3 regions of the Bacillus sp. es.036 genome follow, and region 2 is predicted to be linked to each of the others. Evidence: a T-box and tRNA genes for the amino acid it is inferred to sense, from the RefSeq annotation. Region 2 holds a T-box; the other regions hold tRNA genes.

Region 1 (7,013 bases), on a different contig from region 2:
TAAGATGGTCCGTTCCATTGTAATTCAAGTTCATGCTCTCCTTCAGAAAGGCCGCTTGCATCAATATAAGCTTGAAAATCCCCATTCTGAATCGTATCAAGCACACTCGATACACCGTAAAGTGTCATATTCGTTGAACCTTGCTCCGGTTCTGAGATATTCGCCGCTAAGCCTTCAGATATTCCGGTAACTTTAATCGGTACATCTTCAAATGCTTTTTCGTCCTCTTTACCGACTGTAATCTTTGCTTTTACTGTCTCAGGATCTACTTTCTTCATTCCTTCGGGCACCGGCACATCAAGTTCAATGGTTGTATCCTTCGTAATTTCTGATAAATCTAGCGGAATACCATCAAGAAATTCTAACTTTCCAAGTTCCTCTTCTGGACCAAATACAGATACCTCTTTTGGCTCAAGTTCAATCGACGAGATGCTGGTGCCTTCAGGAAGCTTGCCTGTTTGATCAAGCTTAATTGGCACCTTCTTAAAAGGGGCTGTAACTGGTACCTTTACATCCACTACGGCAGGGTCAATCGATAGTCCCTGTATTTCTTCCATATTCGCATCGTACACATTTAGTGTAATTCTTTCGTTTACTTCTTCTTTTGCGTCGCTAACATTCACGTATCCTCTAACGAAGGCAACTTGTTCAAGCTTGGAACTAGCACCTGTCACGGTAACGGTTTTTGGAGAAACAATTGGTTCTTCTGTTGAATAGCCTTCAGGTAGCTCTTCTGCTTTCAATAAATTGATTCCAGCTTGGAACGTGTTTGATTTTTTCTCTTCGATCGTGACAGACACCCGAACAGGATCAATCGTCACATCCACGTTTTCTGGGAAATCTCTATGCTTTACTGTCACAAGATGCTGACCAGGAGTGAGATTTCGTAAATCCACATAAATTTCTTTGTTTGTTAGCTTTGATAGCATTAAGCCATCTGTCCGACCTTCAACCAGAACATCTACAGTTTCAGGTAAATCAGATACGACCACGTTCTCCTCATCATAAAGTACTTCGAGCTCCATATTTGGAATACGTTCTGATTCAGACTGTGGCTGAAGAACGTCGTTCGTGTTTGACGTTGAGGCATCAGGCATGGCAACAATCGTATAAAGCATAAGAGCGAGAAGAAAAGAGATGATTTTGACAAACCAGTTACTCGTCAATAATTTATCCATTACTTTTTCCCCCTCCAATTACTGAAACGGTTGGAAGACTCGGTTTTTGATACGGACGGGTTTAATTCTGCATTCAGCAGATCACGCAAAGCCTCTTCTGATAAATTTCGATGTAGCTCTCCATTCTTTGTCAGGGAGATACTACCCGTTTCTTCAGAAACAACAAGTGTTAAGCTATCTGTAACTTCACTTATACCTAGTGCTGCCCTATGCCTAGTTCCAAGCTCCTTAGAAATAAAAGGGCTTTCTGATAAGGGCAAATAGCAGGCGGCAGCTAGAATTTCATCTTTTTTCAAAATCACTGCACCATCATGAAGAGGGGTATTAGGAATAAAAATGTTAATTAAAAGCTCCGAAGTCAGTTTAGCATTCATAGGAATTCCTGTCTCTACATAATCGTTCAGTCCAGTTTCACGCTCAATTGAGAGCAAAGCACCGATTCTTCGCTTCGCCATGTAGGATGAGGACTTAATGATCGCTTCAACCATTTTATTTGTTTCTTCCTCTTCTACTGCCGAACGAGCAAACAGCCGACCACGTCCTAATTGTTCAAGTGCCCTTCGAAGCTCTGGTTGGAAAATAATAATAATGGCAAGAAGTCCATAGAGCACGACTCGCTCCAAAATCCAATGCAAAGTATTTAGTTCGAAAAAGCTACTTAAAAACCAGGCTGCAATAATGACGGTTATTCCCTTTAGAAGCTGAACGGCCTTCGTGCCGCGAATAAGCATAATAATTTTATATATCACATACGTAACGAGTAAAATATCAATAATCTCAGTTATGTAATCAAGTACATTTACATTTCCGACAGGCAGCACGGCTCTTCCTCCAAACATATTGTATTTAGCCTGAAGTTCACTTCAAATGCATCGCTAAAATACATTTGTAACTTTTTAATTATATCATATTTTTGACAACTTCAAAAAAGCAACTACCTACTCACTAAATCGCTCTCCTCGTTCAATAAGGATGCCATATACGTTTGAAAGAATTACCTCCATAAAAAAAGTAAATCGCCTATTAGACGATTTACTTTTTTTCTTCTTCACTAGAAAAAAGATTACCCACATCTTGTAAAAGGTTTTTAATTTGATACCAAGTCCAGTCTAGAATATGGTCTACTTCTTCAATCTCACCGGTTACCTGTCCTGCAGAGGCCATGTACTGTTCTCCGTTAATGACAAGCACATCCCCTTTAACTTGACCTTCTATTTCAAGGTTGCGATTTTTTACTGTTAAATCGCCCTCAACCACTTCACCTTCAGGCACAATAACTGTATTTGTATCCTGCTCAAATCTTAAATTCCCAGAAAGAGCAGACAATTGATCCTCACTCGTCCACGATGAATAAACGGATCCTGCCATCAAAACAAGGAATAGGACAGCAGCAGTTACAAATGGATGTGATTTCATCCAGCGTTTCATCCAAACAGTACGCTTTTCCTGAGGTAGCTGCTCCATTACCTTTGATGTAAAACCATCGGGCGCCTTCATAGAAGGCGAGCTGAGGAGAAACGATTCCGTTTTTTTCAATTCTTCATAATGCTCTTTGCAATCATCACATGTTTGCAAGTGATCAAATAGCTCGCGACGCTGTTCATTCGTAGCTTCTTCATCAAGTACTTCATGCATGAGCACAATTATTTCTGCAGGGCATTTCATAGCTTCTCCCCCTTTCTCACTGCTCCCGAAGTTTCTTCCTAAGTGTTTCTCTCCCACGATGAATACGGGTTTTGACTGTACCTACTGGCAAATCGAGAATTTCACTAATCTCCTTGAGCGATAGTTCTTGGATATACTTTAACGTTATAGCACTTCGATATTTAGCTGGCAAGCTTAAAATTGCCTGATGGATCCCTTCTTGCGCCTCCAAAGACACCACTTCTTCTTCAGGTAATGGCTCATCTGTCGAAATTTGAGAATACATCGTTAACCCTTCTGTACCTGATACTTCAGCATCAAGGTAATAATCCGGTTTCTTTTTACGCATTCGATCAATCGATAAGTTTGTGGCGATCCGGTATAACCAGGTAGAAAATTTCCGGTCGATCTGATAGCGATCGATATTCGTATATGCACGAATAAACGCCTCCTGAGCCACATCCTCAGCCTCCTGCCTGTTTCCTAGCATTCGATAGGTGAGAGCAAAGACTCGATCTTTATAGAGCTCTACCAGCTCCCCAAATGCATTATGATCCCCTTTTCTTACTTTTAGTACGATTCGCTTTACTATCGCGTCCATATTTTCTCAACCCCCGCTGATTCCTGCGGCTATTATAGTTACGTATCAGGAAAAACAAAGTTTCATTATTTCAAAAAAAAATCATATTATCCTTTCTTATTCTATCACGTTTGAATTGGTCTTTATAACGGAAATACATAATTTTCTAGCAAAAACGGTTTATCTTTTATGCAATTTGGGTAATAAGGGTATAAATTATTGAAAGGGTGGTTCGACTCATGGAAAGGGTGAATCGAAAGATAAGCTTTCAAATCGGATCGGAAAAAGACCTTTTATTAAAAGAAATTGAAGCTTCACGTAATAAAATGAATTTGTTAGCACGAAACAAGCCACTTAGCTCTAATGAAATTATAGAAATTAGCACTTATCTTGATTATCTTTTAAACGAATACGATCAGCGTCGAAATAAAAAAACCGCTGCTTTCTAATGAAGAAAGCAGCGGTTTTCTATGTTATTTTAATTTTTCTCCGAATAAAGACCCCATTAATGCAACAGCCACTGTAGCCGTTTTATTTTTTTCATCCAAAATAGGGTTCACTTCAACAAATTCTGCTGATGTTAGAATATTGGCTTCTGCAAGCATTTCCATCGCAAGGTGGCTCTCACGATAGCTGATTCCTCCAAGCACTGGCGTTCCTACTCCAGGTGCATCGTGTGGATCAAGTCCATCGAGATCAAGACTTAAATGCACACCATCTGCATCCTTCGATACATACTCAATCGCTTCTTCCATTACTTTTGTCATACCCATTCGATCAATTTCATGCATTGTATAAACTTTAATGCCCTTTTCTTTAATAAGTTCTCGCTCTCCTTCATCAAGTGAACGAGCGCCGATAATCACAATATTCTCAGGCTTAATCTTAGGAGAGTATCCTGAAATTCCAGTTAAAGAATCATCGCCAATTCCTAGACTTACAGCAAGTGGCATACCGTGTATATTTCCAGATGGTGACGTTTCTGAGTTGTTTAAATCTCCATGGGCGTCATACCAGATAACCCCTAAATTATCGTAATTACGCGCAACTCCCGCAAGAGTTCCGATTGCAATACTATGATCTCCTCCAAACACTAACGGAAAACGCTTTCGATTTACGACATCATTAACAACGTTAGAAAGCTTCTCACTAGCATCAGCCACTTCTTTTAAGTTCTTCAGCTGATGATCTTGATCCTCAGGTCGCTTTTCTGGTCTACCAATTTCAATATCTCCAAGATCTTCAATATCATAATTCAATTTTGTTAACCGTTCGACTATTCCTGCATATCGAATGGCACTTGGTCCCATATCGACACCGCGTCTCATTTGCCCAAGATCCATTGGTACACCGATAATTGAAAGTTCATGATTCATTATGTAGTCCTCCTCGTATCCTAGTCTAGCTCTATTTTACCCAGATCTCGACAAATGACTCAACCTGACATAAAATACGAATAAATATTCATACAATTACGTAAATTGGACCTTTTTACGGATAAATATAAGTGGAAGAATAAATAACTGTAAGGAGATCATGTAAAAGTTAAACTTGAAGGTAACAGGAAAACTTGGAATAGAACGAAATGGAGGATGTGAAGCATTTTAAACATAAAAAAAACCCTAAACATGGTTTAAGGAAATTGGTGGAGCCTAGCGGGATCGAACCGCTGACCTCCTGCGTGCAAGGCAGGCGCTCTCCCAGCTGAGCTAAGGCCCCATTTGGAGCGGGTGATGGGGATCGAACCCACGACATCAGCTTGGAAGGCTGAGGTTTTACCACTAAACTACACCCGCATATAAAGTTTGGAGCGGAAGACGGGATTCGAACCCGCGACCCCCACCTTGGCAAGGTGATGTTCTACCACTGAACTACTTCCGCATATGGTGAGCCATGAAGGACTCGAACCTTCGACCCTCTGATTAAAAGTCAGATGCTCTACCAACTGAGCTAATGGCTCTTACTGGTGGAGGGGGACGGATTCGAACCGCCGAACCCTGAGGGAGCGGATTTACAGTCCGCCGCGTTTAGCCACTTCGCTACCCCTCCACAAGTGAGAAAAAAATGGTGCCGGCCAGAGGACTTGAACCCCCAACCTACTGATTACAAGTCAGTTGCTCTACCAATTGAGCTAGGCCGGCGAAGAATTTTGAGAAAATCAATCTAACTTACAAATAAAAAACAGTGCACTCGATTGAGTACTCCTGAAAGTAAGTTAATTATTATTAGAAAAATGGTGGAGGATGACGGGCTCGAACCGCCGACCCTCTGCTTGTAAGGCAGATGCTCTCCCAGCTGAGCTAATCCTCCACAGAGCAAAAATTAATATTGGTGACCCGTACGGGATTCGAACCCGTGTTACCGCCGTGAAAGGGCGGTGTCTTAACCGCTTGACCAACGGGCCATGTCCTGGAGCTTCCAACCGGATTCGAACCGATGACCCCTTCCTTACCATGGAAGTGCTCTACCTGCTGAGCTATGGAAGCATAATGGCTCCACAGGTAGGATTCGAACCTACGACCGATCGGTTAACAGCCGATTGCTCTACCACTGAGCTACTGTGGAATATTGGTCAGCCTGGCAAAGTCCTACTCTTGCAGGGGGAGATCCCCCAACTACCATCGGCGCTGAAGAGCTTAACTTCCGTGTTCGGCATGGGAACGGGTGTGACCTCTTCGCCATCATTACCAGACTAATCAATGGTTGATCCACTAGAAAGTGTTTAACCAAGGACAAGATATATCTTACTATATTTCTTTGTAAAGATCAAGAAAAATATTATTCCCTGAAAACTAGATAGCACGCACAACGTATTCCAATAATATCAAGTTTAGTGAGACATGCTCACATCACTTTTGTTTTAGGTTAAGCCCTCGATCGATTAGTATTCGTCAGCTCCACGTGTTGCCACGCTTCCACCCCGAACCTATCTACCTCATCATCTCTAAGGGATCTTACCAGCTTAATGCTGTGGGAAATCTCATCTCGAGGGGGGCTTCATGCTTAGATGCTTTCAGCACTTATCCCTTCCACACGTAGCTACCCAGCTATGCTCCTGGCGGAACAACTGGTACACCAGCGGTGTGTCCATCCCGGTCCTCTCGTACTAAGGACAGCTCCTCTCAAATTTCCTGCGCCCGCGACGGATAGGGACCGAACTGTCTCACGACGTTCTGAACCCAGCTCGCGTACCGCTTTAATGGGCGAACAGCCCAACCCTTGGGACCTACTTCAGCCCCAGGATGCGATGAGCCGACATCGAGGTGCCAAACCTCCCCGTCGATGTGGACTCTTGGGGGAGATAAGCCTGTTATCCCCAGGGTAGCTTTTATCCGTTGAGCGATGGCCCTTCCATGCGGAACCACCGGATCACTAAGCCCGACTTTCGTCCCTGCTCGACTTGTAGGTCTCGCAGTCAAGCTCCCTTGTGCCTTTACACTCTGCGAATGATTTCCAACCATTCTGAGGGAACCTTTGGGCGCCTCCGTTACACTTTAGGAGGCGACCGCCCCAGTCAAACTGCCCACCTGACACTGTCTCCGCACCGGATCACGGTGCTGGGTTAGAATGTCAGTACAGCCAGGGTAGTATCCCACCGACGCCTCCATCGA
Region 2 (7,013 bases):
CGTATGACTTTCTAACACGGATGGCTCGCCAATTGGAAGGATCAACTGAATATAACAATCAGCCTATAGTAGAAGAAACGCGCTCTGCTCAAACCAACGATTATGATGAGGAAGAGATACTTGAACAAAAGAAACAAACACCTCGTGAAGAAAATGCCCTTTATTTAACAAGTATGTTAACAAAAGAAGAAGAGCAGTTTTCGAAAATGAAAATGTGTATCATCCAACCTGGTGATTCATTGTCTGAAATTGCAGAACGCTATCGTGTTCTTCCAAGTCACCTTGCTCGCGTAAACCGTCTTGAAGAAGAAGAGGTAAAGGAAGGGCAGATCTTATATATACCAGTGAATCGGTAAATTCTCTTGCCTGACCGCTAACGAATCAATTGTTTTTGGTGGTGTGAAAAGGAGTAATAAAGATGGATTTATTAGTGTTCATAGCTGAAAAATATGGATTTAAAGAAGTGAGTTGGGTTCGAAAGCCCGAAGTCATCATGACACACTTAGGTAAGCGGAAGTTATCATATTGGCGGGAGCGGGATTTGCTTGAGTATCATCTCAACTTCCGCGACCGTCTTTTTTCTAAATGTGGCATTCTATGTAATCGTATGATTCGAACGATTGATCAAGAGGCGTTTATTCCGATACACCAAGGATATTTGTCGGTTCATGATTCGGTTGAAGAGGAGTTTGCATTCGAACAGTTCCCTGAAATGGAAGGATATCTTCTTTCCTCTTTGATAGGTGTGAGTGTAGATGTGAACAATTATGATGGGTTTGCAACATTTCCTTACCGAGAGACTTTAGAAGCTTTAGGTACAATCAAGGCCCTATATCCAGAGCCGTATTTACTCCTTGTTCGTTTAATTCCAGAAGTGAAAAAACGTCTCAGTCATAATAAAAGCATTTCACAGTTAGCGCTTCCAATTTCAAATCATTCTATAAAAGAAGTAATGGGCCAATTCTACTTTGAAAGTAGTGATGAAGGGCCTGTTCCCGTGTATGAAGTACTCCCTAAAGCGATTCATATGTGGTATGAAAAGAAAGGTCAGGACGAATTTAAACAATGCTTTAAGGCTTTATTCGATGAGGTGGACAGGGAAACGAGTCACCTTCTTATTCAAACGATTATCGCTCCTTGGGACTGGTGGTCGTGTATTCAAGCACTTCAGTATGAAGGTGTTAACGTGACTCAGGTGATGGAGGAGTTTGTTGAAAAGTGGGAAACGATGAGAAAGATAACCTGTACGGTACAGCTCTCCATTTCGGAGGGGAGGGTTTCGGTTAGTGAGTGATCCGGCAGTTCTATTTCAATATGATTTATATCCAGAACGTGTAATAAGAATGGGGAAAGTAACAAAGGTTGAAACGGATCGAGGAATGTTTGCCTTAAAGGAGACAAAGCTAACTAAAGAACAGATGGATCGTATCTTGTCCATTGAGGATCGATTTAAACAGCTTCATTTTGAAAGTTTTGTGCCACTCGTTCGAACAAAATACGGCGACTCCTTTGTTTTTACAGGTACGGGTGTAGCTTATTTGACTCCATGGGTCGACGGTGGTGAAGGGCAAGCTGCTCAAAAAGAGGAGAACTTAATAATAAATCTTGCAGAACTTCATGGATATACAGCAAGAGATCAAGCATTCTCTGAAGAAGTCATCAAACAATCGTATCAAAAGATGATCTTAATGAGGGAAAGCAGACAGTTTGAAATGGAGAAATACGTTAACTCAATTGAAAAACGAATCTATCTCTCACCTTTTGAATTAACTTTTGTTACTCATTTTCATCAGTTAATGAAGTACTGTGATCTGGCCAAAACAAGATTGGATAATTGGTATGAACAGGTTGTTGAAGCGAAACGATATCGTAGTGTTTTTTGTCATGGAAAATGTTCACCTTCCCACTATGTCATGAATGGTGGAAAGGGGTACTTTATTAATTTTGAAAGGTCTGTTGTGGATACGCCTGTACGAGATTTGGCCTATTTTATTCGTTCCTCTGTTCACCCATTTCAATTTAATCCTGCTACTACAACAGCGCATATCACTCGATATGAGACGCAATTTTCATTATTTGAAGAAGAGAAAGAGCTTCTTGCAAGCTATTTGTATTTTCCAGAGCCTGTTTTTAATAGTGTGCTCCTCTTTAATGAAAACAGGCAAAGCTGGCCACATATTAAGCATGTCCGCTTATTTACGAAAAAAATAGAAGTGATGAATGGCATCCATAATGTGCTGCAGTCATTCTAGATCCATTCAAAATAAAAACACACTTCTAATGCAACAAGAATAATGAGGATAAGCACATCGACTGAAGTTGGAAAAAGAATGGTTCGAATCGTTTGAAATACAATAAACGGCGGTACAAATTGAGCGCAAATATCCCTGAATTTATAAACAGCCGGCGGGAGCTGGTAGCGATTCATTCCCCCAAAACGTTTTTTCATAGTGTTTTCCCCTTTGTTTTCATCTGTCGTTACAAATAGTCTATGTGCGAAAGCGGATGGGGTGATTAAGAAGAGAGAGAACTGGCTAAGCTAAGAAAAAGGGCGCTTAGTATCTTGACGATCTTGAATCTACACGGTAAACTTATTTATACAAATAGTCGACAGGCAAAGACAGGGAGTAGTAGAATGTGAACCCTTCAGAGAGAGAAATCATCCGCTGAAAGATTTCTCAGGATTGAAGCATTTGAAGTCGCCCTTGAGCTGTTTCTCTGAAATAGTAGTAGGAGAATCCGGTAATCCCGTTATTAGAATGAAGCGTACAGCTAACGTTTATTTAGCTGTAAATAAAGGTGGTACCGCGAAGAAACTTCTTTCGTCCTTTTCCTAAGGATGGAGGAAGTTTTTTTGTTGTTTAAAAACACCACTTTGTTGAAAATGGGATGGAAAATCCGATGCAAACGGCCTAAGACTTATTGAATGGAAAGGAAGAGTGGCAATGGTGAATAAAGAGCTAACGATGCCGACGAAATACGATCCGAAGGCAACCGAACAAAAATGGTACCCATACTGGGTAGATGGTAAATTTTTTGAAGCAACAGGTGATAAAACGAAAGAGCCTTATACAATTGTAATTCCGCCGCCAAACGTTACAGGAAAACTTCATTTAGGGCACGCATGGGATACAACGCTTCAAGATATTCTTTCACGAGTGAAGCGAATGCAGGGTTACGATGTTCTCTGGCTTCCAGGAATGGACCATGCTGGAATTGCGACACAGGCAAAAGTTGAAGGGAAGCTCCGGGAGGAAGGTACTTCGCGCTATGACCTTGGCCGAGAGAAGTTTCTTGAGAAGTCGTGGGAATGGAAAGAAGAATACGCAGACTTTATCCGCAGTCAGTGGGCGAAGCTTGGTCTTTCTTTAGACTATTCAAGAGAGCGTTTTACACTTGATAATGGGCTTTCTGATGCGGTTCGCGAAGTGTTTGTAAAGCTTTATGAAAAAGGTTTGATTTATCGTGGGGAATATATCATCAACTGGGACCCTCAAACAAAAACAGCCCTTTCGGATATTGAAGTTATTCATCAGGAAGTGACAGGACACTTCTATCATATGCGCTACCCTCTTGCTGATGGGTCAGGGCATATCGAAATTGCAACAACGCGTCCTGAAACCATGCTTGGTGACTCAGGAATTGCGGTTCATCCTAAAGATGAGCGTTACAAGCATCTTGTTGGAAAGAAAGCGATCTTACCAATAGTAGGTCGTGAGATTGAAATTGTGGCAGATGACTACGTTGATATGGAATTTGGCTCTGGAGCTGTTAAAATCACGCCAGCCCATGACCCTAATGACTTTGAAATTGGTAATCGTCATAACCTTGAGCGTATCCTTGTTATGAATGAAGATGGCTCAATGAATGAGAATGCAGGCGACTATCAAGGAATGGATCGTTTCGAATGTCGTAAAAAGCTAGTAAAAGATTTGCAGGAAAAAGGGATTCTTTTCAACATTGAAGAGCACGTTCATTCCGTAGGGCACTCTGAACGAAGTGGTGCTGTAGTAGAACCGTATCTTTCCACTCAGTGGTTCGTTAAAATGGGCCCACTTGCTGAGCAGGCAATTGCACTTCAAAAATCAGACGACAAAGTTAACTTTGTCCCAGAACGGTTCGAAAAAACGTACTTAAACTGGATTGAGAATATTCGGGACTGGTGTATTTCGAGGCAGCTTTGGTGGGGACACCGCATTCCTGCATGGCACCATAAAGAAACTGGGGAGATTCACGTTGGACTAGAAGCACCGACAGATATCGAAAACTGGCAGCAAGATGAAGATGTACTCGATACGTGGTTTAGCTCAGCGCTTTGGCCGTTTTCTACTATGGGCTGGCCAGATGAAGAAGCAGCAGACTTTAATCGTTATTACCCAACGAACGTTTTAGTAACAGGGTATGACATCATTTATTTCTGGGTAGCGCGTATGATCTTTCAGGGAATTGAATTTACGGAACAGCGTCCATTTAACGATGTATTGATTCACGGACTTGTACGTGACTCTGAAGGGCGTAAAATGAGTAAATCTCTCGGAAACGGTGTTGATCCGATGGATGTTATCGAAAAGTACGGTGCAGATTCGCTGCGCTTCTTCTTATCCACTGGTTCATCACCAGGACAGGATCTGCGTTTCTACTGGGAAAAAGTAGAGTCAACTTGGAACTTTGCCAATAAGATTTGGAACGCTTCTCGTTTTGCCTTAATGAATATGGATGGCATGACGTATGAAGAGCTGGAATTATCAGGTGAAAAATCAACAGCTGATAAATGGATTCTTACTCGCTTAAACGATACGATCGAACAAGTGACGCGCCTGATTAATAACTATGAATTTGGTGAAGTTGGCCGCTATCTTTATAACTTTATCTGGGATGACTTCTGTGACTGGTATATTGAAATGGCAAAGCTTCCCCTATATGGAGAAGATGAAGCAGCTAAGAAAACGACACGATCTGTTCTCGCTTATGTGCTTGACCAAACGATGCGACTTCTTCACCCATTTATGCCGTATCTTACAGAAGAGATCTGGCAACACCTTCCTCATCAAGGAGAATCGATTACTGTTGCAAGCTGGCCAGTGAAGAATGAAGAGCTTCATTTCCCAGAAGCAGCTGCCGATATGGCGCTACTAACTGAGATTATTCGTTCAGTTCGAAACATTCGAGCTGAAATGAATGTAGCACCAAGCAAGCCAATTGAGCTTCGCATTAAACCGAAGTCAGGGGAAGCTCAAAAGCAACTTGAACAAAACAGTCAATACATTGAGCGGTTCTGTAATCCAGAGACGCTAACCATTTCTTCGGATCTTCAGGCTCCTGAAAAATCAATGACGGCTGTCGTATCTGGAGCAGAGCTATTTCTTCCGCTTGAAGGCTTAATTAACATTGATGAAGAAATAGAGCGTCTAAGAGGAGAAATGAAGAAGCTCGATTCTGAAGTAGATCGTGTTCAGAAAAAGCTTTCAAATGAACGTTTTATTAGCAAGGCTCCCGAGAAAGTTGTTGAAGAAGAACGAGCGAAAGAAAAAGACTATCTCGAAAGAAGAAGCAACGTTGAAGCTCGTATTAACGAACTTAAAAAATAAGCAAATGACGGATCTCTTTTTGAGGTTCGTCTTCTTTTAAGGAGGAGAGGAAATGTTTCAATCGTATGATGAAGCGGTAAGTTGGATTCATAGTTTGTTAAATCACGGCATTAAACCTGGTTTAGAGCGGATGGAATGGATGCTTGAACAGCTTGACCATCCAGAAAGACGGTTAAAAACGGTGCATGTTGGCGGGACTAACGGAAAAGGTTCCACAGTTACTTACTTACGTACAGTGCTAGAGGAGGCTGGATATGAAGTAGGGACGTTTACTTCTCCTTATATCGAATCATTTAGTGAACGAATAGCGGTTAACGGACAACCTATTAAAGAAGAAGATTTAGTTATGCTATGCAATCGCGTTCAGCCGCTTGTTGATATGGCTGCAGCTTCCCCCCTTGGTTCACCTACCGAGTTTGAAGTTATTACGGTAATCGCGCTTTTGTACTTTGGATCTAAAGCATACCCAGATCTGGTTTTAATGGAAGTTGGGCTAGGGGGGCGACTCGATTCAACCAATATCATCCATCCGCTTATTAGTGTCATTACGAATGTAGGGTATGACCATACCCATATCCTTGGTAGTGACCTGAAACAAATTGCGTATGAAAAAGCGGGAATCATTAAGTCAGGTGTACCTCTTGTTACGACTGCAGAAAAAGAAGAAGTTCTCACACTCTTCCATGAAACAACTAAAGCGAAAAAGACGAAAATTTATCGTTTGAATGAAGAGTTTTCCATTGGCGACAAGAGAAGTGATGATGAAGGTGAACACTTCTCATTTCAATCTCCTTATCGTAAACTAGCTGATCTACACATTCAGATGAAAGGTGAGCATCAGGTGAAAAATGCAGCTGCAGCACTAATGGGACTCGAATACTTGCGCGTCTTTTATGGTCTACATATCGAACATGACATGGTTCAGCGCGGACTTAAAAGAGCAGCGTGGCCAGGACGATTTGAGAAGATTCGTTCCAACCCCACTATCATTGTAGACGGTGCACATAATCCAGAAGGGGTTGAAAGTCTTGCAAAAACGTTAGAGCAGCACTATCCAGATAAGGATATACACGTCATTTTCAGCGCACTAGGAGATAAAGATATTGAGTCAATGTTAAAGCCGCTCTATCCGCTTATTCGAAAGATGACGTTTACCACCTTTGACTTTCCAAGAGCTATTTCAGCTGAGAGTTTATTTCAACGTGCAAGTTTTTCGGCCAAGACGTATGAAGAAAACTGGAAAAAAGCAATTCAAACAACAACTAAGCAAGTAAGTGAAAATGAGCTAGTTCTAATTACGGGTTCTCTCTATTTTGTATCAGAAGTACGCCGTTTTCTAAAAAATTAGAATTTAATGCAAAAAATAGGACTTTTTCGCTACTTTTTGCTAAAATGAAACGTAACCACTTTAGAATGGAAAAATAT
Region 3 (7,013 bases), 920 kb from region 2:
GAATGGAAACAGTTATGAATTTGTTAGGAAAACTTGAGGTGAATAGAAATGAATCCAATTGTAGAATTTTGCATGAGCAATCTTTCAAGCGGTTCACATAAAGCAATGGAAACACTAGAAAAAGATACGGACCTAGACGTCCTTGAATATTCCTGTCTTGGCCATTGCACGCTATGTAGCCAAGAAATGTACTGCCTTGTAAACGGCGAACGTGTGACAGGTGAAACGCCAGATGAACTTGTTGATAACGTCTACCAGTTCATCGAAGAAAACCCGATGTTTTAATGAGAATCGGACATACTAAGTGATGAATCCACGTAGAGGAGGCACTTGTATGAAAAACCGTAATGCTTATGATCCTAAAACCGGGGTCCAGGGCGAAAAAGAGGGCGAAGACGCTCTTCTGATGAATAAAAAAAGAGGCCCGCAAAATGCGCGCCCTAAAAAGAAGTAAAAGCCGCACGCTGCGGCTTTTTCTTATGCGATTCGAAACCGAAATGTGAACCAAAAATCATCATTTAACAAATCCCCTGTTGCAATGATATGCTGTTCGCCTTCTTCATCGAGTGTAATCCAACTATTGTGTTCATCCCTGTAAACCGGATAAAAATTTCCCTCTTTAAATAATTTCCGCTGAAACGGGTTTTCTGAACCGACAAGCGGTTCTTCTTCAAAAACATCTCTAATGCATTGTACAAGTTCCATCTAGGCTGTAATCCTCCCTTACTACTCTCCAACCAAAAACACCCCGCGCACCTCTCTTAAGAGAGCCACTTAGGCGGAGTGTTTTTATCCCAATAAATTTTACCTACTTCATAATGCTCTTCAAAATTATCATCTGCTGCATGATAGTGAAAGTTAAACCAGTAGCCATCCTGAGGTGGGTGATCTCTTCGAACGTGAAATCGCAAAAGATCTTCTCCACTCTGTTCGCTGTATACATGAAGAATCCGCTCTCCATATCCGCCAGACGGTGATTCCGTTAAACGAAGCGTCCTAAGTTCTTCAATATCGAGATCTGCAACGGATGCTACAATAGCTTCTGTCATTTTGGGAACGATTGACTCCGAATATTCGCTACCTACACGAGTTGAAATCGCTTCTCCAAACTTTGATAATCCCTGTTCTTCTGACTGACTACTTGCATAAGTGACAAAATGCGCAAGTAATTCAGTAGAAGGAACTTGAGCTGCAATTGTCGGCCAATCTGTAGCCTCTTCTTCCGTAGGTTCCAATAACCCTAAAGGCTCGTCCAATGAATCGAGAAGAAGATGGCCTTCCTCCTGATACGTCTCTGACGGCTCGTTTTTTTCATCTGCCAGGTATCCAGTAGGAATAACCGTTCCTAACGTCATAACAGCGACAAATGCTACAAATAACTTTCTCATCCATAGAGGAAATTTCATTATGTGCACCTGACTTTCGAAGATCAATAGTTAGTCTTATTTTCGCACGATCTATTAAAAAAAGCCAGATATTTACGCTATTTTTCACAATGAGGTCATGAAAAAGAGCGCCTCATGTAAGCGCTCCACGATTTAGCATTGAAACATGTCAATTCTTCTTAAGCTAATTCCTGTATAAACCCACCTTCTACCAGTCCAACGAAATCCTGATACAGACGTACGCCCTACAAATACCGGCCAAAACCAGAACGAATTGCCATCCCTCATCCAAATATACGTAAATCGATACATGCATCTTCTAATCGAGCCAGGATCAACAGCAAATGTTCCTGCTTGCGCAGAAGACATTGGTCTTGGAGGCGGTGATGCAGGTGGGCTCGATGTTGGTGCTATTGGCTGCTGGCGATAAGCATCAGTGTTGTCATAGTGGTAAGCAATATGCTCATGTTCTTCATAATACATTCGGTCCATCCCCTCTCTCTTATACAGCAATGTATGCGGTATCCAAGTGAGATGTACCGAAATGAAAACAACAAAAAAAGCATCTCTCCTGAGTATGCTTGAGAAAATCATTTCGTTAAAGGATGCTGGTGACCCGTACGGGATTCGAACCCGTGTTACCGCCGTGAAAGGGCGGTGTCTTAACCGCTTGACCAACGGGCCAACAAAATGGAGCGGGTGATGGGGATCGAACCCACGACATCAGCTTGGAAGGCTGAGGTTTTACCACTAAACTACACCCGCAAAGATGGAGGAGGAAGAGGGATTCGAACCCCCGCGGGCGACTAAGCCCCTGTCGGTTTTCAAGACCGATCCCTTCAGCCAGACTTGGGTATTCCTCCGATATATAATTGGTGGAGCCTAGCGGGATCGAACCGCTGACCTCCTGCGTGCAAGGCAGGCGCTCTCCCAGCTGAGCTAAGGCCCCGAAATATGGTGCGCCCGAGAGAAGTCGAATCCCTAACCTTCTGATCCGTAGTCAGACGCTCTATCCAATTGAGCTACGGGCGCAAAAAATATATGGTGCGGGTGAAGGGACTTGAACCCCCACGTCGTAAGACACTAGATCCTAAGTCTAGCGCGTCTGCCAATTCCGCCACACCCGCATGTGTGGTGCCGGCCAGAGGACTTGAACCCCCAACCTACTGATTACAAGTCAGTTGCTCTACCAATTGAGCTAGACCGGCGAAGTCTATTGAAGCTTAATCAGGTTGTTGTCTCTTCCTCTGCTAGCTTTGCTTTGAAGCAAGATGCGTCGAGACAAGTCGTAGATCATTCGGTGAAGCCTTGCTCCTTGCTCTATCAATTGATCTAGATCGGCATAATTTTATGAGTGATAACGCTCATGGTACATCTAAAATTAATGGTGGAGGATGACGGGCTCGAACCGCCGACCCTCTGCTTGTAAGGCAGATGCTCTCCCAGCTGAGCTAATCCTCCATTAAACAGCGACTTCATAATCATACTATATGAAGCATTACTTCGTCAACACTTGATTTTATGTGTTTTTTTAAGGACAAGACTTATCTTATCATCGCTTTATAAAAAACACAACCCTTTTCCATAAAAAAAGCGAGGGATTTCTCCCTCACTTATACTGGAGTTTGAATGAGTGGTTTTTTCTTTTTATTTTGACGGAGTACTGGTCTTTTTTTAGTCACCATTTCAGAATCATATTTTCGGTATTCCTTCATATCAAGTGATTCCCTCAAAAGCTGATCTTCGAGATAGTGACGCTTTCTTTTCAAAAAAACCCCTCCTCATAAGTATTAACTTCCAATACCCCTGTATGCTTGTTTTGAAACTAGAACCTATTACTTTATTTTAGATCGAAAAGTTACAGGTAACACATAATTTATTCAGCACCTGAAACTTTATTCCTCATTCAGGATAAATTGGTACGTGTTTTCCTGATCCTTTCCTGATCGCTCGGTAAAGGTTACTTGACCATCCCATGTAACGGTAATGATCGTTTGCGCCCTTGTACCGTAATTCTCAGATGAAATAAATACCGGTGAAAGCATTCTCTCCCATTCGATTGGTACCCCTGTTTCAGGTAATAAATGATCTGGCGCAGGATCAGCATGCGAGAGCATTTCAAAAAGCCGTTCCTGATCAAGTTCGTTTTCTTCTCGTATATAGTTGGTGAGCTCTTCCTTAAGCATCTCTACTTTCGGCCAGTTCGTATTCAATAAATGATTACTTACCGCATGAATGCCACTTTCTACTCTGGAAATTTGGTTTTGCTTATTTGAATAGTAATAAAGGGTGTTGAAATCTCCCGCAAGTAAATTAAACCCATTGTACTGCTCTTTCTTTTGTTGAACGGTTTTTAAATATGCCTCTGCTGTTTGATTCTGTCGCAAGTAATCAGCAGTTAAATCGCCTCTTGAATGCTTCTTAGGTTCTTCACCAGGCTCTCGATAATTTGTAAGCGCAGCAATTTTCCCTTTTGTTGTAACACCAAGCCATGTTCCCATTGCTTTCAAATCACGACCACCTAGTAATCCAGGTACATCTTCCCAATAATGCGCAGGCATTGTTGGGCGCTCGTAAAACTCGTCTCGATTAGCGATTAAAATAAAAGGGTATTTTTTATGAGCATTTATTGCTACAGCAATTAAACACACCTCTACGTACCTCCTCACTCTGATTAAGTGGAAAAAAAACGCAGCGGTATCCGCTGCGTTACATTTGCGCCATGTGAACTTCTTCCTCACAAGCTGATGAACAATATTGCTGATGTTCTTCTTTGCAAGAATCACAAACGATATGAAGCTTGTCACACGTAACATTGGCACAATTAATGTACGTATCTGCCGGTTCTTCGCAATGATAGCATTTCCCTATCACCGTATCTTCATCAGTACGGTTCACAGGTACAGCAAGGCGATCATCAAAAACAAAGCACTTACCGTCGAAATATTTACCTTGTACTTCTGGGTCTTTACCGTACGTGACAATCCCACCATGAAGCTGAGAAACATCAGAGAATCCTTTCTTTAATAAATATCCTGAAAATTTCTCACAGCGAATCCCGCCCGTGCAATACGTTAATACTTTTTTGTCCTTTTGGTCGGCAAGATTCTGCTCGATCCAGTCTGGAAGATCACGAAATGCTTTAATGTCAGGACGAATGGCATTACGGAAATGGCCAATATCATACTCATAGTCATTTCTAGCGTCAATAACAATCACGTCATCATCTTCTAGCGCTTCCATAAACTCCTTAGGCTCAAGGTAGTTTCCGGTGATTTCTTTCGGATTAACATCTTCCTCAAGTCTTAATGAAACAATCTCTTCACGTGGTCGTACGTGCATCTTTTTAAACGTATGACCATGTGCTTCATCAATTTTAAACACCATATCGTGGAAACGTTCGTCAGCTTTTAGTTCTTCCATATACCGCTCAGTATCCTGAACGGTTCCTGAAACGGTTCCATTAATTCCTTCTGTACCGACAAGCACTCTTCCTTTTAAATTCAAAGATTGACAGAACTTAAGATGCTTTCGAGCAAAATAAGCTGGATCTTCAATTTCTACATACTGATAATATAACAGCACTTGATATGCTGAAGCTTCTGATTGCAAATCAAAAACCACCCTTTACGTCTTCTTCACTTAGGTCTTCTTATTGCAAGCCTAAATCAATACTATATCTTACCCGATTTAAATAGTGATGTAAAGAAGACTATCTTGTCGGAAAATACTCTTCTTTAAGTTTTTCAATTTCAATGAGAGAGGCCTCTGCCCATCTTCCGCCTTCATGCTTTAACTCAGCTTCTTGTGTACCAAGGGCTTCTTGCAACGATTCGTTGTAATTCGGAACGTCCCCTTCATAGTGGTTAATAGCTGATAACGGCACAAGAGCCTTCTCAAATTGAGCCAGCGCTTTACGTTGATGGAAAAGCGGAACATCTAGCTGTTTTGGATTATGAAGATCGCCCTGTGTTGGGTGCTTCATCACCGCAAGCACTTTGACAACAGCTTTTGGATCCTTTAGGTCTACAACCTCTCCAATATACCTACCTGTCTTATATCCTGCTGTGACTATTTCACCTGGTTGAAACGTTTTTTTCTGTGTCATTTTCGCTTCACTCCTTCATCAAACTGTGGGTACAAGTCGATGATATCATAAAATCCTCCTTCGTCAGGAGGATTTTATCTTGTGAAGACATGTTTGCCAATTTCTTTAATAATATGCCTTGTCCGAATCCAATCGTCAGTTGCAATATCAGGATTATAATAAAACAAAGCGCCTGAACTTGGATCTTGTCCACTAAGTGCAGCATAAACTGCTTTGTAGGACTCTGGTCCTGGACGCTGATCATATTGACCATCTGATACGGCCGTATATGCGCCGCTTTCAAAGATTACTTCTTTTAGGCTATTTGGAAATTTTGAAGAAAGAACACGATTAATGGTCACAGAAGCTACCGCTACTTTTCCTTCAAACGTTTCGCCTCTCGCTTCTCCATTAACTAATTTGGCTAGCATTTCAATTTCTTCTATTGAATAGTTGGTAACGGAAAATTGATCCTTCGTTACTTTCTTAACATCATTCATATTTTTTACAGGAAGGTTAAGCAATAACGCCACATCCTGCTTCGTTTCCGGTTCAGGCGTTTCACTAGGAGCAATTGCAGTTTGCTCTTCTTCGATCATCGGAGGTGCCTTCATCATAGTAACCGCCACTACGTGATGAGACTGAGCAGAAAACATCGTAAAAAAGAGACTTGTCATTAAAATCGTCAGAACCGACTTTTTCATACACCCCATCCTTTCAGTAGCTTTTAACACGTCATAAAGGATAGAGGAAGAACAGCATACTTACAATAGGGAGTCATAGGGATGAGAACCACATATAAGAACAAAAAGAAACTCCTTCCAATTATAGAAGGAGTAAACACTCATATTAAAATTGTTTCATCGCAAGAACTTGTAGCGTTAATTCATCACTAGGAGGATTATGAAGTCCCGCTCGAACATCTCTGTACAAGCGTTCCAACTGATTCTTTTTCATTAAACTCCGTCCCCCAACAATGCGCATGGAAAGGTCAACAGCTTCCATCGCAGCTTTAACTGCCTGGGTTTTTGCAGCAAAAAGCTGTCCCTGCATGTTCATTCGCTCTTCTGGATACTGATCCCACTGCTCTGCGACCGAATAAAGAAAGTGACGAGCACTTAAGAGCGCAAGGGATATGCGACCAAACTTATCTTGGATATGGGGAACATCTTTTAATGGTATATCTAGACTGTTCGGTTGATAAGAAGTAACAAATTTCACCGCTTCTTCTCGTGCAGATTCAGCAATTCCAAGATACACAGCCGGGATATGAAGTAACCATGCAGGAGGAAGGGATGCCGTTTTGCGTTCCTTATCATAAATTTCAAGGAGAGCTTCAGACGGAACGAAGACGTCTGTTAAGACAAGATCATCACTCCTCGTTCCTCTCATCCCCAAAACTTCCCATGTTTGTTCAAGGGATACACCTTTTTGATTCATTGATACTAAAAAGTCAGCCGGCACACCATTTAACGTCGATTTTACAATCACAGAGTCAAGATGTGGACTTAACGTTGTGAATGTTTTTCGGCCAGTAAGCT

The links. The T-box of region 2 lies ahead of ATG70_RS11400 (valine--tRNA ligase). A T-box ahead of a tRNA ligase gene usually reads a tRNA of that ligase, here a tRNA-Val.
Positions count from the first base shown of each region.
Region 1: it has a tRNA-Val gene. The T-box ahead of ATG70_RS11400 (valine--tRNA ligase) is inferred to sense a tRNA for this amino acid. The anticodon was not compared.
Region 3: it has a tRNA-Val gene. The T-box ahead of ATG70_RS11400 (valine--tRNA ligase) is inferred to sense a tRNA for this amino acid. The anticodon was not compared.

Region 1 is NZ_PDIZ01000003.1:60,340-67,352, reverse strand. Features, by position in the region: gene ATG70_RS19070 (CdaR family protein) at 1-1,178, opposite strand, end outside; gene cdaA (diadenylate cyclase CdaA) at 1,178-1,996, opposite strand; gene ATG70_RS19060 (anti-sigma factor family protein) at 2,211-2,843, opposite strand; gene sigW (RNA polymerase sigma factor SigW) at 2,860-3,423, opposite strand; gene ATG70_RS19050 (aspartyl-phosphate phosphatase Spo0E family protein) at 3,642-3,851, shown strand; gene rocF (arginase) at 3,876-4,778, opposite strand; tRNA gene ATG70_RS19040 (tRNA-Ala) at 5,046-5,121, opposite strand; tRNA gene ATG70_RS19035 (tRNA-Gly) at 5,125-5,198, opposite strand; tRNA gene ATG70_RS19030 (tRNA-Gly) at 5,209-5,283, opposite strand; tRNA gene ATG70_RS19025 (tRNA-Lys) at 5,287-5,362, opposite strand; tRNA gene ATG70_RS19020 (tRNA-Tyr) at 5,367-5,451, opposite strand; tRNA gene ATG70_RS19015 (tRNA-Thr) at 5,468-5,543, opposite strand; tRNA gene ATG70_RS19010 (tRNA-Val) at 5,637-5,712, opposite strand; tRNA gene ATG70_RS19005 (tRNA-Glu) at 5,732-5,806, opposite strand; tRNA gene ATG70_RS19000 (tRNA-Thr) at 5,813-5,888, opposite strand; tRNA gene ATG70_RS18995 (tRNA-Asn) at 5,893-5,967, opposite strand; rRNA gene rrf (5S ribosomal RNA) at 5,978-6,094, opposite strand; rRNA gene ATG70_RS18985 (23S ribosomal RNA) at 6,264-7,013, opposite strand, start outside.
Region 2 is NZ_PDIZ01000001.1:2,211,943-2,218,955, reverse strand. Features, by position in the region: gene spoVID (stage VI sporulation protein D) at 1-356, shown strand, start outside; gene ATG70_RS11415 (hypothetical protein) at 419-1,294, shown strand; gene ATG70_RS11410 (phosphotransferase) at 1,287-2,252, shown strand; gene ATG70_RS11405 (hypothetical protein) at 2,249-2,449, opposite strand; T-box leader at 2,609-2,833, shown strand; gene ATG70_RS11400 (valine--tRNA ligase) at 2,946-5,588, shown strand; gene ATG70_RS11395 (bifunctional folylpolyglutamate synthase/dihydrofolate synthase) at 5,641-6,936, shown strand.
Region 3 is NZ_PDIZ01000001.1:1,290,783-1,297,795, reverse strand. Features, by position in the region: gene ATG70_RS06755 (YuzB family protein) at 49-285, shown strand; gene ATG70_RS06750 (hypothetical protein) at 478-705, opposite strand; gene ATG70_RS06745 (YpjP family protein) at 762-1,406, opposite strand; gene ATG70_RS06740 (transporter) at 1,539-1,868, opposite strand; tRNA gene ATG70_RS06735 (tRNA-Glu) at 1,995-2,069, opposite strand; tRNA gene ATG70_RS06730 (tRNA-Gly) at 2,077-2,150, opposite strand; tRNA gene ATG70_RS06725 (tRNA-Ser) at 2,156-2,248, opposite strand; tRNA gene ATG70_RS06720 (tRNA-Ala) at 2,259-2,334, opposite strand; tRNA gene ATG70_RS06715 (tRNA-Arg) at 2,341-2,417, opposite strand; tRNA gene ATG70_RS06710 (tRNA-Leu) at 2,428-2,512, opposite strand; tRNA gene ATG70_RS06705 (tRNA-Thr) at 2,518-2,593, opposite strand; tRNA gene ATG70_RS06700 (tRNA-Val) at 2,771-2,846, opposite strand; gene ATG70_RS22425 (hypothetical protein) at 2,999-3,154, opposite strand; gene ATG70_RS06695 (NRDE family protein) at 3,281-4,036, opposite strand; gene trhO (oxygen-dependent tRNA uridine(34) hydroxylase TrhO) at 4,095-4,997, opposite strand; gene ATG70_RS06685 (kinase-associated lipoprotein B) at 5,098-5,493, opposite strand; gene ATG70_RS06680 (cell wall hydrolase) at 5,568-6,176, opposite strand; gene ATG70_RS06675 (acyl-CoA dehydrogenase family protein) at 6,322-7,013, opposite strand, start outside.